4 regions of the Synechococcus sp. MIT S9508 genome follow, and region 4 is predicted to be linked to each of the others. Evidence: predicted binding sites of a transcription regulator. Region 4 holds the regulator's gene; each other region holds the start of a gene.

Evidence for each region. Region 4 encodes NtcA, which controls nitrogen genes in cyanobacteria. Its sites were predicted from a motif close to GTANCNNNNGNTAC; they were not measured.
Region 1: glnA (type I glutamate--ammonia ligase) is a predicted target of NtcA. The motif match lies at 2,685-2,698, and genes of this name have one in related genera.
Region 2: SIB42_RS05730 (ammonium transporter) is a predicted target of NtcA. The motif match lies at 1,919-1,932, and genes of this name have one in related genera.
Region 3: urtA (urea ABC transporter substrate-binding protein) is a predicted target of NtcA. The motif match lies at 1,792-1,805, and genes of this name have one in related genera.

The regions. Positions count from the first base shown of each region.
Region 1 covers NZ_CP138941.1:1,730,399-1,734,131, forward strand. The annotation lists gene SIB42_RS09575 (class I SAM-dependent methyltransferase) at 1-690, opposite strand, end outside; gene SIB42_RS09580 (hypothetical protein) at 793-1,113, shown strand; gene glnA (type I glutamate--ammonia ligase) at 1,203-2,624, opposite strand; gene SIB42_RS09590 (allophycocyanin subunit beta) at 2,839-3,363, shown strand; gene SIB42_RS09595 (pyridoxal-phosphate-dependent aminotransferase family protein) at 3,475-3,733, shown strand, end outside.
Region 2 covers NZ_CP138941.1:1,118,758-1,122,490, forward strand. The annotation lists gene groES (co-chaperone GroES) at 1-13, shown strand, start outside; gene groL (chaperonin GroEL) at 88-1,722, shown strand; gene SIB42_RS05730 (ammonium transporter) at 1,969-3,291, shown strand; gene secG (preprotein translocase subunit SecG) at 3,333-3,563, opposite strand; gene gpmI (2,3-bisphosphoglycerate-independent phosphoglycerate mutase) at 3,588-3,733, opposite strand, start outside.
Region 3 covers NZ_CP138941.1:633,836-637,568, reverse strand. The annotation lists gene SIB42_RS03230 (ABC transporter permease subunit) at 1-263, opposite strand, end outside; gene urtA (urea ABC transporter substrate-binding protein) at 365-1,669, opposite strand; gene ureG (urease accessory protein UreG) at 1,904-2,506, opposite strand; gene SIB42_RS03215 (urease accessory protein UreF) at 2,506-3,177, opposite strand; gene ureE (urease accessory protein UreE) at 3,174-3,683, opposite strand.
Region 4 covers NZ_CP138941.1:212,050-215,782, forward strand. The annotation lists gene SIB42_RS01205 (cob(I)yrinic acid a,c-diamide adenosyltransferase) at 1-409, opposite strand, end outside; gene rph (ribonuclease PH) at 553-1,278, shown strand; gene ntcA (global nitrogen regulator NtcA) at 1,354-2,088, shown strand; gene SIB42_RS01220 (DUF3084 domain-containing protein) at 2,147-3,358, shown strand; gene SIB42_RS01225 (resolvase) at 3,355-3,733, shown strand, end outside.

The DNA.
Region 1 (3,733 bases), 1.0 Mb from region 4:
GTTGGATTGGTTCAACCATCGATTGGCCTGGCGCAGATAGGCCTCGGAAAGGTCCACTCCAACAAGAGTGGCGTGCGGCAGCGCAGCACGAATCTGATGCAATGTTCTGCCCGTGCCGGTCGCGACATCAAGGATGCGCAGACTTCCCGGTGCACGACCTGCAAATCGCTTCAACCCTTGTTGCAGTGAAGGGAGAATCCGGCGCCGCATGGCATCAGCGGCGCCATTGAACAGGATGTCGACCTGAAGGTCGTACAGCTCGGCGGAGTGATCGCTGAGGTAACCATCGGTTTGATGGTGAAAATTCTGGAGGTAATAGTCGGGATAGAGATCGCGATTGGCCAGATCAGGAATGTCCTTGACGTCTCTGGCACGCCTTCTGGCCCAGTTGGAAGGCAGGTCCAGCCACACGCGTGGATAGCGTTCAGCCCATTCCAACCAAGGGATATCAAACAGCAGCGACTGGGGGTAAATCCCAGACTCAGAATCCTGCCAGTCACGCTGATGCAGCTCATCCAGCGACTGACGCAGAGCGTCCATCATTTCGCTGGGAACAGGTTCAGTTTTGGGCACCACATCAGGCGCCACCACTTCCATCACTTTGGTGCTTAGTTCCTTGTGGACCAGGCCAGCAAGACTGCGGCCCTGTTGCATGGTCCGGTAAGCGATTTCAGTGAAGCTGGGCGCCATGAAAAGGATTGAGATCCAAGCCGACTCATTTCAATGGATTGCGAACGTTGTTGTGGGTTTTTGCCGCAGTGATCACGAAAGTTATGTGAAGCCCCTGTGAAAATGGTAGCCGTTGCTACAGAATTGACTCAGGTACTTCAGGAGCTCTCGATGGCCGTTGAGATCACCACCGCCGGGACCATGGCGTTGTATTCGGGCAATGTGCTGGAGCGCCGGCAGCGTGCGGCCGCAGAATTTCTGGCCTGGGCGGAGCACCATGCCCATGACGTGCTTAGGCAGCAAGCAGCTCATGCTCAAGTTGAAGGCCATCCTGATCGGCTTGATCAACGCAGCGCTCTGGCTCAGCAACAGGTGTGTGCTCGCCGACGTCTGCATGCCAAGCAACTGCATGACAGCGCCATGGCTCAGTTAAGGCACTCCTGAAGTGCCCTGTCGCTAGGTGCTCACGATGGCCACAAAAAAAGGAGCCGTAGCTCCTTTTAGAACAACAGAAACTGTCGATTAATGACCAATCAAGCGTCGTAGTACATCACGAATTCGTGGGGGTGCGGGCGCTGGCGCAGCTGCTGAACCTCTTCGTATTTCAGGTCGATCCAGTTGTCGATGAAATCCTTAGTGAACACTCCACCTTCCAGGAGGTAGTGGTGGTCTGCGTTTAGAGCTTCGAGCGCCCCATTCAGGGATGCAGGCACAGTGGCGATCTTCTTCAGTTCATCAGCGGCGAGTTCGAACAGGTCAACGTCCACGCCGTCTCCGGGGTCGATCTGATTCTTGATGCCATCGATGCCGGCCATCATCATCGCGCTGAAGGCGAGGTAGGGATTGGCCAGAGCGTCGCCGGAGCGGAACTCAAGTCGCTTGGCTTTCGGGCTGGGGCCGGTGAGAGGAATGCGAACGGCCGCGGAGCGGTTGCCTTCCGAATACACCAGGTTGACAGGAGCTTCAAAGCCAGGAACCAGTCGCTTATAGCTGTTGGTCGTGGGGTTGGTGAAGGCGAGGAATGAGGGAGCGTGCTTGAGGATGCCGCCGATGTACCAGCGTGCTGTCTGAGACAGGTTTGCGTAAGTCCCTTCCCCGAAGAACAGCGGCTGTCCTCCTTTCCAGAGGCTTTGGTGCACGTGCATTCCTGAGCCGTTGTCGTTGAAGACCGGCTTGGGCATGAAAGTGGCCGTTTTGCCGTACTTCTTGGCGACATTGCGCACGATGTACTTGTACGTCATCACGTTGTCGGCCGCCTGAATCAGCTCAGCGAACTTCATGCCAAGTTCGTGCTGTCCAGCTCCGGCCACTTCGTGGTGGTGCTTTTCGATGGGAATGCCCAGCTGAGCCATCATCAACAGCATTTCCGAGCGGATGTCCTGGGCGGTGTCGTTCGGAGCAACGGGGAAATATCCCTCCTTCTCCTGGATTTTGTAAGCGAGGTTTCCGCCTTCTTCGACCCGCCCTGTGTTCCAGCCGGCCTCGATGGTGTCAACGCTGTAGAAGGATCCGCCTTCAGCGGAGTTGTAACGCACGTCGTCGAACAGGAAAAACTCCGGTTCTGGACCGAAGAACGCTGTGTCAGCAAGACCCGTGCTGGCCAGGTAAGCGAGTGCTTTCTGGGCAAGTGCTCTGGGACAGCGCTCGTAGGCTTCTCCCGTGCGCGGATCCTGAATCGAGCAGATCATGCTCAAGGTTTTATGCCTGTAAAAAGGATCGATCCAGGCGGTTGCAGGATCGGGCACCATGGCCATGTCGGAGGCGTTAATCGCTTTCCAGCCTCGGATCGACGATCCATCGAAGGCCAGTCCTTCCGTGAACGATTCAGGTTCGATTAGGTCCTGACAGACGGTGAGGTGCTGCCACTTGCCGTGCAGGTCCGTGAACTTGAGGTCGATCAGTTCGATGCCTTCATCCTTGATCTGACGAAGCACGTCCTGGGCAGTTTTGGCCATGGCGGGGAATCGAGCCCATACAAGTCGAACCGACCGTAGATATCGATCCGTAGCTGTTTTGTATCAACGGGCACCTTTTTGCCTTCCTTCTTCCTTGGTGGCTTCAGAGAGCCACTTAGTAACCGTTTCTGTCAGATTGCTTTGATCGCCTTTGCTGAAGCAGGTTTCATCGCTTTGTCGGTGTTACCTTCCAACCAACGTGGACAGGGCTTGCATGCGCGATGCCATCACCGGACTGATCGGGCAGTACGACCAGCTGGGTCGCTATCTCGATCGTTCTGCGATCGATCGCATCGAGAGCTACTTCGATGAAACGGAAGTGCGTGTTTTGGCCGTTGAAATCATCAACCGTGAAGCTTCTGAGCTGGTACGTGAAGCCAGTCAGAGACTCTTTCAGGCGGATCCGGAGTTGTTACTTCCGGGCGGGAATGCCTACACAACCCGTCGCCTCGCGGCCTGTCTGAGGGACATGGATTATTTCCTCCGTTACGCCAGCTACTCCTTAATCGCTGGCGACAGCACGATTCTCAACGAGCGCGTCCTGAACGGTCTGGACGACACCTACAAGAGTCTTGGTGTTCCAACCGGACCGACCGTCAGGAGCATGGTGCTTCTGGCTGATGTCCTGTGTGAACGCCTTCTGAATGATGGTGTTCCTCAGGATCGTTGCGCGCTGGTCCGTCAGCCGTTTGAGCACATGGCCTCCGGTCTTGCGGCCAGCGACGTGCGTCAGCGCTGATCGAAAGTCTCCGAATCATTTCAAGCGGCGTCGGAGTATCCGTTTGGGGCCAATTTCTCACCGATTGATGCGTAGGCTTCTCGCCATTGATTTCCGGTTCCGGCTTCGCCGATGACACACCCTCATCCTTCGGTTGACTCGTGCCATCGATCCTCCATCGGTCCGATTGACACACCCGACCGTTTGTTGCTGGGTCCCGGACCTTCCAATGCCCATCCCACGGTTCTTCAAGCGCTGTCTCGCACGCCAATCGGTCACCTAGATCCGCTTTATGTGGAGCTGATGGGAGAGGTTCAGGAGCTCTTGCGGTACGCCTGGCAGACCGACAACCGCCTGACTCTGCCGATGAGCGGTACTGGTAGTTCAGCCA
Region 2 (3,733 bases), 910 kb from region 4:
CATCGTCAACTGACTGCCTCCTGACTGCCACGCGTCTGAGACAGGTCGGTAGTCACCAACTATTCCTTTCCATCCATTTCCGCCCCCATGGCCAAGCGCATCATTTACAACGAGAACGCTCGCCGCGCTCTTGAAAAGGGCATTGACATCCTGGCCGAGTCCGTTGCTGTGACTCTCGGCCCCAAAGGTCGCAACGTTGTTCTTGAAAAGAAGTTCGGTGCTCCCCAGATCATCAATGACGGCGTCACCATCGCCAAAGAGATCGAACTCGAAGACCACATCGAGAACACTGGTGTTGCTCTGATTCGTCAGGCTGCATCCAAGACCAATGACGCAGCTGGTGACGGCACCACCACTGCGACCGTTCTTGCCCATGCCATGGTCAAGGCTGGCCTGCGCAATGTTGCTGCGGGTGCCAATGCCATAACCCTGAAAAAGGGCATCGACAAAGCGTCGGATTTTCTGGTCGACAAGATCAAAGAAAACGCCAAGCCGATTGCCGATAGCAATGCCATCGCCCAGGTGGGCACCATTTCCGCTGGTAACGACGAGGAAGTGGGTCGGATGATCGCCGACGCCATGGACAAAGTTGGCAAGGAAGGCGTGATTTCCCTGGAAGAGGGCAAGTCGATGACCACCGAGCTCGAGGTCACCGAGGGAATGCGCTTTGACAAGGGGTACATCTCTCCCTATTTCGCCACCGACACTGAGCGAATGGAAGCCGTCCTGGACGAGCCCTACATTCTGCTCACCGACAAAAAGATCGGCCTCGTGCAGGATCTCGTGCCCGTGCTCGAGCAGATTGCTCGCACTGGCAAGCCTCTGCTGATCATCGCTGAGGACATCGAGAAGGAAGCTCTTGCCACTTTGGTGGTGAACCGTCTGCGCGGTGTCCTGAACGTGGCTGCGGTGAAGGCTCCCGGTTTTGGTGACCGCCGTAAGGCCATGCTGGAAGACATGGCTGTGCTGACCAATGGTCAATTGATCACTGAAGACGCCGGTCTGAAGCTTGAGAACGCCAAGATCGAGATGCTTGGCACTGCGCGTCGCGTGACCATCAACAAGGACACCACCACGATCGTGGCCGAAGGCAACGATGTGGCCGTGAAAGCGCGGTGTGAGCAGATCCGTAAGCAGATGGACGAAACCGAGTCCACCTACGACAAGGAGAAGCTTCAGGAGCGACTTGCCAAGCTCGCCGGTGGTGTTGCTGTGGTGAAGGTGGGTGCTGCCACCGAGACCGAGATGAAGGATAAGAAGCTTCGGCTTGAGGATGCCATCAACGCGACCAAGGCTGCTGTTGAAGAAGGTATCGTTCCTGGAGGTGGCACCACCCTTGCTCACCTGGCTCCCACACTCGAGCAGTGGGCATCGTCCAGCCTGGAGGGAGAGGAGCTGATCGGAGCCAACATTGTGGCTGCAGCTCTGACTGCACCACTGATGCGCATCGCTGAGAACGCTGGTGTCAATGGCGCTGTTGTGGCTGAAAACGTGAAGGCCAAGAACTTCAACGATGGCTACAACGCGGCCAACGGTGACTATGTCGACATGCTTGCTGCCGGCATTGTCGATCCCGCGAAGGTGACGCGTTCCGGTCTGCAGAACGCTGCGTCAATCGCAGGCATGGTGCTGACCACCGAATGCATCGTTGCTGACATGCCCGAGAAAAAAGACGCCGCACCAGCCGGTGGCGGCATGGGCGGTGGCGATTTCGACTACTGAGTCGCAGCTTCTCGATCAAAGCCGCCTCGGCGGCTTGTTAAGCCCCGCTGTTGCGGGGCTTTGTTGTTGTCAGCTAGGGATTGAATTCAGGCGGCCCGTGGCGCTTTTGTCGACGTCTCGGATCTGGACGCCTCCACTCTCCCTGCCCCTCAAAATGTTCGCGGTGAACAGTTTTTGGCGCAGAGGGTCTGAAATGGTATCGACGGTTACGGGAAACACGTGTTTCAGCCTCGCCTGAGGCGATTTTTGATCGCCCTTCTGGTGGTTCCAGCATTTCAGCTGCTGAGTTCTGCCCTGCTGCCTGCGTACGCAGGTGATGCATCACTTTCGTCTGCCGACAACACTCTGATCCTCACCTCGGCGGCACTTGTGCTGCTGATGACTCCTGGATTGGCGTTTTTCTACGGAGGATTCGTTCAGGCTCGCAATGTGCTCAACACGATGGCGATGAGCTTCGTGATGATGGGCATCGCCACGCTGGTGTGGGTCAGCTTCGGATTCAGTCTTGCCTTCTCCGACGGCGGAGCTCTGAATGCCGTCATTGGCAATCCCTTCTCCTTCGCCATGTTGGAGAACGTCCCTGACATTTGGCCTGGCCTGGCGATACCTGGACTCAGCTTCGCTCTCTTTCAGGGCATGTTCGCGATCATCACTCCGGCTCTGATTTCAGGGGCCTTGGTGGAGAGGATCAGTTTTCGCTTCTGGTGCGTCTTCACCCCCGTGTGGCTCCTGGTGGTGTATGCCCCTCTTGCTCATATGGTCTGGGGAGGTGGTTGCCTTGGGAAAGACCTTGATTTCGCTGGAGGCACGGTGGTGCATATCAGCTCTGGTGTTTCTGCTCTCTTGCTTGCTGGCCTTGTTGGCTGGCGCAAGCAGTGGCCCAATTCGGTGCGCCCACCTCACGATGTGACTCAGATCTTGCTCGGCACTGGTCTGCTCTGGTTTGGCTGGTTCGGTTTCAACGGCGGCAGTCAGCTGAGTGTCAGTGGTGCTGAACTCCCCTTCACTACGACGCATATCTCTGCAGCAACTGGCTTGGTTGCTTGGTCATTGATCGAAACATGGCGTGATGGCAAGCCCACTGCTGTCGGTATGGCGACCGGGGCTGTGGCCGGTCTGGTGGGCATCACCCCAGCAGCTGGGTTTGTGACGCCAGCTGCTGGGATGGCGATCGGTGCGATCACTGGTCTGCTTTGTTATTGCTCTGTGCAGCTCAAGGTTTCGCTGCGTTTTGATGATTCCCTCGACACCTTTGCAGTCCACGGTGTCGGTGGCACAGTCGGCGCGATCCTGACCGGTGTCTTCGCTAGCACTGAGCTGATCGCCACTCACCCTGCAGCGCAGGTTTTTGCCGAGAAGGGCAGGTTTGGCTTGATCGCTGATCAGTTTCAGGTTGTGCTTGTGGCCTATGGGTTGGCGGCCCTTGGGACGCTGCTGATCGCAGCAGTCTTGCGAGGTCTTGGCCTTCCGTTCCGAGTAACGGAAGATGCTGAAAACCTTGGTGTTGATGTGCGTGAGCACGGTGAAGAGGCCTATCCGGAAAGGATTGGTTCTCCCCAGTTTCATTAAGTCGCGATTCGCTTGGAGCTGTTGTTGCCGGCCCTGCTGACTTAGTTCAGCCAACCGGCACTCAGGATCACTGCCAGGGTCAGAAAGATGGCCAGGGTGGTCCAGGTGATGCGGTTGAGGGTCGCTTCAGCGCTGCTGGCACTGGTAAACGAGGTGCTACCACTGGCCGCAAGCCCACCCATGCCATCACCTTTGGGGCTGTGCAGCAGCACAAACAGGATCAGCAAAAGGCCGCTGCCGATCCAGATCCAGGAAAGAACGGTGGTAATCATGGGCTGATTTTATGTCCGAGCCGATCAGACCGGTTGTGGCAGGCGAGCGGTGGAGGGCACAGGTGTCTCGATTGGTTCGATCAGAGTGCTGCCGGTCATGGCATCGGGTTTCTCGAGATCGAGCAGTTGCAGAAGAGTGGGTGCGATGTCAGCTAACCCGCCGTTATCTC
Region 3 (3,733 bases), 420 kb from region 4:
AAAAGGATGCCGACGACACCACTGACGACAAAGGCCAGGGGAATCGCAACCAACACATAGACGTTGTAGTAGGGCTGCATTGCAGGCAGCTTAAAGATGAGCTGCACCACATAGGTCGTGTAGGCCCCGAGCATGATCAACTCACCATGGGCGAGATTGATCACGCCCATCAGGCCAAACACAATCGCCAATCCAAGTGCTGCCATCAGCAAGACCGAACCGATGGCGACACCATTGAACAGGCTTTCAAAAAGCAGTTGCACGGAAGTCGAGACTGAAACAGTCGGTGGAACAACAAAAGGAGGAGTCCCATGAGGAACTCCTCCAAAGACCAATCAGCGATCAGTCAATGTATGAAACTGAATCAGAGCTTGTACTTACCGCCCTTAGAGGAATCGGTGTGGTCACAGGCATAACCACTGGAATCAGGGTGAATCTGATTCCACGCCTGCGGTGACACAGGGCCATTGGTCTCTTCAAGGATCGCGAACTGGCCATCTTTAGTGATTTGACCGATTCGAACCGTCTGAGAGAGGTGATGGTTTGGCATCACCTTCACAGGACCCTGAGGTGCATCGAACTCAATACCAATCAGTGCTTTACGCACTTTGTCGTCGTCAAAGCTATTGGCTTTTTCGACAGCAGCTTTCCAGAGATAAACCATGTTGTATGCCGACTCTTGCGGGTCAGCAACCATGCGATCAGCGCCGTACTTTGCCTTGAAGTCTGCAGCAAACTTCTTGGAAGCAGGGGTATCAATCGACATCATGTAGTTCCATGCGCCGTAGTGACCCTCAAGAAATTCAGGCCCAATCGTGCTGATTTCTTCTTCCGCGATGGAATAACTCATCACGTAATAACCATTAGCCGGAGTAATTCCAGCATCTTGGATCTGCTTGAAGAAGGCGACATTCTGGTCGCCATTAAGGGTGTTGATGATGACACCACCATCAGGCAGAGCTTTTTTGATCTTGGCAATGATTGGAGCCACCTCTGTATTCCCTAGAGGCAGATAGTCCTCGCCGACAACCTTGCCACCAAGCTGCTCAACCTGAGCCTTGGTGATCGTGTTGGACGTGCGGGGGAACACATAGTCCGATCCGACCAGGAAGAAGTCCTTGCCTGCAGCAGGCGACTTCTCATACATGAATTTGGTGGCCGGCTCCGATTGTTGATTCGGGGTTGCGCCGGTGTAGAAGATGTTGCTTGAACACTCCTGGCCTTCGTACTGAATCGGGTAATAGAGAAAGGCATTCTTCGACTCATAGACCGGCAGCATTTCCTTCCGGCTGGCCGAAGTCCAGCCACCAAAAACAACTGGCACCTTGTCTTGGTCGATCAGCTTCTTCGATTTCTCAGCGAAGGTCGGCCATGTGGAAGCACCATCTTCGACGATGGTTTCAATGGTGTATTGCTTGCCATCAACCTCAACGCCACCTGCGGCGTTGATTTCTGCAATGGCCATCTTCTCGGTATCAACGAGGGTCTTCTCCGAGATGGCCATGGTGCCTGTCAGAGAATGAAGAATGCCAACAGTGACTGTGCAATTGCCTTCGTCATCACAGGTGGCGTTGGTGGCCTGACCGCCACCTGCACATGCTGTGACGCCGAGGCCTATAGAGGCAGCAGCCAAGCCAGAAAACAACCGATTGGACAAAGAATTACTCATGAAATCCTCAATTCAGGATGCTCGCCGAATGGCGGAAGTGACTGAGTAAGACTGATTCAAAATCAGTTTTGTATCAACGAGGACATAATGACATTAAAGCTCTTAAACAGCGTCTAAGCAAAGTAACTATTGCGACAAATGTGCATCAAGCGAGTGATGAGCTCGCAGCCACATACGCCGAACATTGATTTCGTATCAAAGGCAGCAAAAGTAATAACAATTTTTGAATACGTTTTAATTCGGTAACTGTTGCATCAGAAATTCAACAACAAAATCCAGACCTTCTCCGCTTTGGAGATTGGTGAAGCACCAGGGACGGCCTGCACGCATCCGTTGAGCATCACGCTCCATCACCCCCAAATCGGCTCCAACGAAGGGTGCCAAGTCGATCTTGTTGATCACGAGCAAGTCTGAGCGGGTGATGCCTGGGCCTCCCTTCCGTGGGATCTTGTCACCAGCAGCCACATCGATCACGTAGATGCACAAGTCCACCAGTTCAGGACTGAAGCTGGCGGCTAAATTGTCGCCTCCGCTTTCCACCAACACCACATCCAAGTTGGGAAACTGAGCTTCCAGCTCGGACACCGCAGACCGATTAATCGAGCAATCCTCCCGAATCGCCGTATGCGGACATCCTCCAGTTTCGACTCCGCGAATCCGCTCCGGCTCCAAGGCCCCTGCATGGGTCAGAAACTGAGCATCCTCCTGGGTGTAAATGTCATTGGTGACCACAGCCAGCTGCAACTGATCGCGCAGCTCTCTGCAAAGAGCCTCCACCAATGCGGTTTTTCCTGAACCCACCGGTCCAGCCACACCTAAACGAAGCTTGCTAGCCATCAACTTCGAAACAAGCGGGAATACAACTCAGCATGGGCCAGCTGCGCCATCGAGACGCCAACACCACTGTTCCAAAGCTCATGGGGGTGAACACCAGACAACTGTTCAGCCACATCCACGAGCTGAGGAAGCAGACGTTGCTGCAGAACCTGGGCTCTTGTTGGCCCCAATGGCACTAAACGCACAGCAGCACTGAGTTGATTGGCAACCCAGCCATAGAGATAGCCCTCAACCATCTCCCGCTCAGCGACTTGCAGAGCAACAGATGCCCAAGCCCATGCAGCAGGCCAAGCCAGAGGAAGCGCTTCTGGCAGAGGGTGACCCATCTCTGCGAGCAGCTCAAGCAGAGAGCCGCCCATCTGAAGCTGTTGGGCACGCAGCTCAGCAGCTTCGCGCGTCGCCAATAGCCAACCATCCAGATCAACCACCCGGGTTCGCGCACTGGCATCAGCGCTGACCTGCCATTGCCTCAGATCAGCAGCCAACTCCGGGAGCGCTGCAGCTTCGAGGCGCAAGCCACCCCGCTGAAGCTCTGCAGCGAGCCAAAGCTCAATCCCATGCTCATCCCTGAGACCACCGGACTGAATCAACACTTCCAGTCCCTCGGAATAACTGAATGCACCCACGGGCAGCGCCGGACTGACCATCTGCAGCAAGGCGAGCGATGTCATGCAGAAGCGAATCCATGAGGATGCGAATGAACACAGCCATAAGCACCACCGTCAGGAACAAACGGCCGTTCACAGGCACTCACCTGAAGTCCACGACTCGTCAACATCACGGCCAGCACCGAATCCTCAAGCAGCAGAAGCTCCTGTTCATGGAGCTCAAGCGGAACATGACGGTTGCCAAGGTGATAGGCAGCCTGCAGGAGCTCAAGCGGAGAAGCCGCGCGAACCCGTAAAAGCCGTTCTGGCGCTGCAATCACTTCCACCTGCAAACTGCGCAATTGATCCAGAAGCAGATCGCCAGGCTGGAGAGCACCATCACGAGGCAACTGCAGCAACAACTCCCTGCCGCAGGGGGTGCGACGGCGGCCACGCAAAACCGTGCGTTCGTCTGCGGTAAGCGGCAGTTGCAAACGACCCACCGCCTCGGCGTTGGTCCATCCTCCAACCAATAGGCGATGCTCCAGCACGATCACAGGTTCAACCACCACCCTTCCCTGTCTGGCCATGAGCCTGCCCACGAACCAAGCCTTCTTTTCGTGTGCATTGCTACAGAGTG
Region 4 (3,733 bases):
GGTGGCGACGACAGATCTGCCAGACCGCTTGGACAGCATCCACCGTTGTGGGGTCAGCTGAGCTGGCCTGATCCGAAAGACATCCCATCACAGCAGGTCTCATCCAGACCATCCGATCGCAGAGAGTGATCGCCGCATTAGGCCCCTGAGCCACACCACCTTTGAGGAACTGCATCACTGCAACACGACTACCAAGCCCAGCAGAACGCAAGGCTTGACTCAAAACTGTCCCGAAACTTCCTCGATAAGGGGCGGTATGCACCTGCAACTGCCCTTCAGGAGCCACCAGATGCAGGGGCTGCTGTGGCTGGAGCGATGGCAGAGGATGCAAACCCGCACGGTTCAGAACCCGATGATCGGCACCGCTCTGCTGGCGGGGTCGATGGCTTGGGCTCAGGCTGGCGGTCATCTCGGTCGCTTCCATGTGACTGGAATCGAATCGATCCAGCGGAATTTGAATCTAGCGGCGAAAGCACAAATCACAATCCCTTTGACACCATCCCTGGTGTCTCTACGCCAACTGGCAGGCTCAAGATCCCGATCCGGTTCCCCATGAGCGAGACCCAGCGCAACGATGGCCGCAAACCCGCCGACCTCAGGTCCTTCTCGATCGACTGGGATCCCATGGGCTTCGCTCTGAGCTCTGTGATCGTGCGCACCGGACGCACCACCGTGCTCTGCAGCGTCTGCCATGAAGAAGGCGTCCCGCGCTGGCGACGGGATCAGGGCCTGGGGTGGCTCAGCGCTGAATATCGCCTGCTGCCGGGATCCACCCCTGATCGCCAGCGAAGGGAACTGATGAAACTGTCAGGACGCACCCAGGAGATCCAGCGCCTGATCGGCCGCAGCCTTCGCGCGGCAATCGACATGAAGGCGTTGGCTGAGAACACCCTGCTGATCGACTGCGATGTGATTCAGGCGGATGCGGGAACGCGGACTGCAGCGATTACGGGGGCATGGCTCGCCCTGCAAAAGGCCGGCGAGCGGCTGGTTGCACAAAATCGCATCAGCACTCATCCGGTCATCAACCAGGTAGCGGCTGTCTCTGTAGGACTGATAGAGGGGCATGCTCTGCTGGACTTGGACTACAGCGAAGACAGTCGGGCGGATGTTGATCTCAATGTGGTGATGAACAACTCCGGCGACCTATTGGAGTTGCAGGGCACTGCCGAAGGTGCACCATTCAGTCGCCAGCAGCTCAACAGCCTGCTGGACCTTGCCGAACCAGGGTTGAAGCAGCTCATGGCTGCACAGCTGGATGCACTGCATGAAGACTGAGCCAGGAGAACCGTGTTCGTTGCTACAGGGTGACCGCGCATCGCTCCTTAACTTCCCCGCATTGATGCGTTGGTCATGGCCGAAGTGATGCGCGGCTTTAGTCGGACTGCTCCCCAGCCTGGGCGGTCCGCAGAAACAAGCCTGACCAATGCGCCCAACCCCGCCAGCCGCACCCTGCTGGAAGTGATCCGTGATCTGGAAGGTGCCAGCACCGAAATGGTGGAACGGAACAAAACCATCTTTTTCCCAGGAGACCCGGCCGAGCGCGTCTATCTGATCCGACGAGGAGCTGTGCGTTTATCGAGGGTTTATGAGTCGGGTGAAGAGATCACCGTTGCCCTGCTGAGAGAAAACAGCCTATTTGGCGTTCTCTCACTGCTCACCGGACATCGCTCCGATCGGTTTTATCACTCCGTGGCCTTCACCAGAGTGGAAATGGTGACAGCCCCAGCGAGCTCTGTACGCCAGGCGATCGAAGCGAACACCAGCGTGGGATTGCTTTTACTTCAGGGTCTCTCCAGCCGAATTCTGCAGACCGAGACGATGATTGAAACCCTCACGCACCGGGACATGTCCTCCCGGTTGGTGAGTTTTCTGCTTGTCCTCTGCAGAGACTTCGGGATGCCTGGCCCCCAGGGCATCACCATTGACCTGCGTTTGTCTCATCAGGCCATCGCTGAAGCGATCGGATCCACGCGTGTCACGATCACGCGTCTGCTTGGCGATCTACGCAATTCAGGCCTGGTCGAAATTGACCGCAAGAAGATCACTGTTCTGGATCCGATTGCACTGGCCAAACGTTTCAGTTAACCCCGCTACAGGTGAAGATGGGCAGCACCTCAGCGGCCTGCCGCATGTTTGACGCACCGTGACCGGCTGGCTGCTGCTGCTTTCCCTGCTGATCCTCGGGGGCGTGCTCTCCACTCTTGGTGACCGACTGGGTTCGAGGGTCGGCAAAGCCCGGCTGAGCCTTTTCGGTCTTCGCCCACGTCAAACCGCGGTGGTGATCACTGTGCTCACGGGGAGCCTGATTAGTGCCTTGTCGCTTGGGCTGATGCTGCTGGTGAGCCGCCAGCTGCGCGTTGGTCTGTTTGAACTCAATGACCTCGAAGCCCGCCTGCGCAGCAGCCGCTTGGACCTGAAGGGTAGCCGCAAGGCTCAGCGCAAGGCACGGCAGCAACTCGAAGAGGCTCGGGCAGATGAAATCAAAGCCAGAAAGATCCTGGCGGATGCGCAGGCACGAGCCGGGGAGCTGCGCAGCACACTTCAACCCCTTCAAGAGCAGACACGCCGACTTGAGGCAGAACGGCAGAGACTCAGCCAGGACGTGCGCAACCGCGATGCGGAAATCCAACGCACGGATGATGAACTTCGAGCAGTGCGTCAACGCATCAGCTCAGGCGAAGCGGAGCTCCAGCAATTGGAGAAGAACCTGATAGCGCTGCGACGTGGAGATGTGGCCATCAGCAGTGGCCAGCCGCTGGCCACTGTCACGCTCAAGCTGGATCGTCCTGATCAAGCCCGGCAAGTGATTGACCAGGTGCTGCGGGAAGCCAATCTGCAGGCTTTTCAGAAGGTTCTGCCCGAACAGGCTCCTGATCGTCAGATCATCCTCGTACCCCGCCAGGACATTGAAAGGCTGGAACAAGCCATCCGAAAGCCTGGCACCTGGGTGGTGCTACTGCGCTCAGCGGCCAATGTGTTGCGCGGTGAGAGCGTGGTGTACGCCTTCCCGGATGTACGTCCCAATGTGGCCATCACCGTTGAGGGAGAAGTTCTGGCCAAAACCACTCTTGCCAGCCAGGAAACGAATCCAGAAGCGGTGCGAAACCGCATCAACCTTCTGCTGGCATCGACTCTGTCGGAGGTGCGCCGAAGAGGGTCACTGAGTCAAGGCCTTCAATTTGATGCCAACGCCGTCAACAGGCTCGCTCGGGAGCTGACCAAGCGCAGCGGTGGACGGGTTGATCTCGAGGCAGTTGCGGTGCGGCGTAGTGAAACCGCTGATCCCATTGCGATCGAGCTGCTTCCAAGCCGCCCACTGCGCCCAACATCCTCGCTTCAGGACGACAGTCCATGAACCGGATCGTCTCGGTTGACCCAGGGCGCAACAAGTGCGGCCTGGTCCTTGTCGATTGCACCAGAGACTGCGTCATCGAAGGGCACGTTGTGGCAACCGAATCGGTGCTGGACACCCTGCAGTGCTGGAGGCAGGACGCACCGATTGAATGCTTGGTGCTGGGGAACGGCACAGCCAGCAACAGCTTGAGACACCAGCTTCCTGAAGATCTTCCCGTCAGAGTGGTGGATGAGCGCGGCACCACACTTCAGGCACGCAAGCGCTACTGGCAGCTATGGCCCCCAAGGGGATGGCGGCGATTGATGCCCCGAGGCCTGCTGCTACCCCCCAGCGAACTGGATGCCGTTGCAGCCCTGGTGATTCTTGAATCGGAGC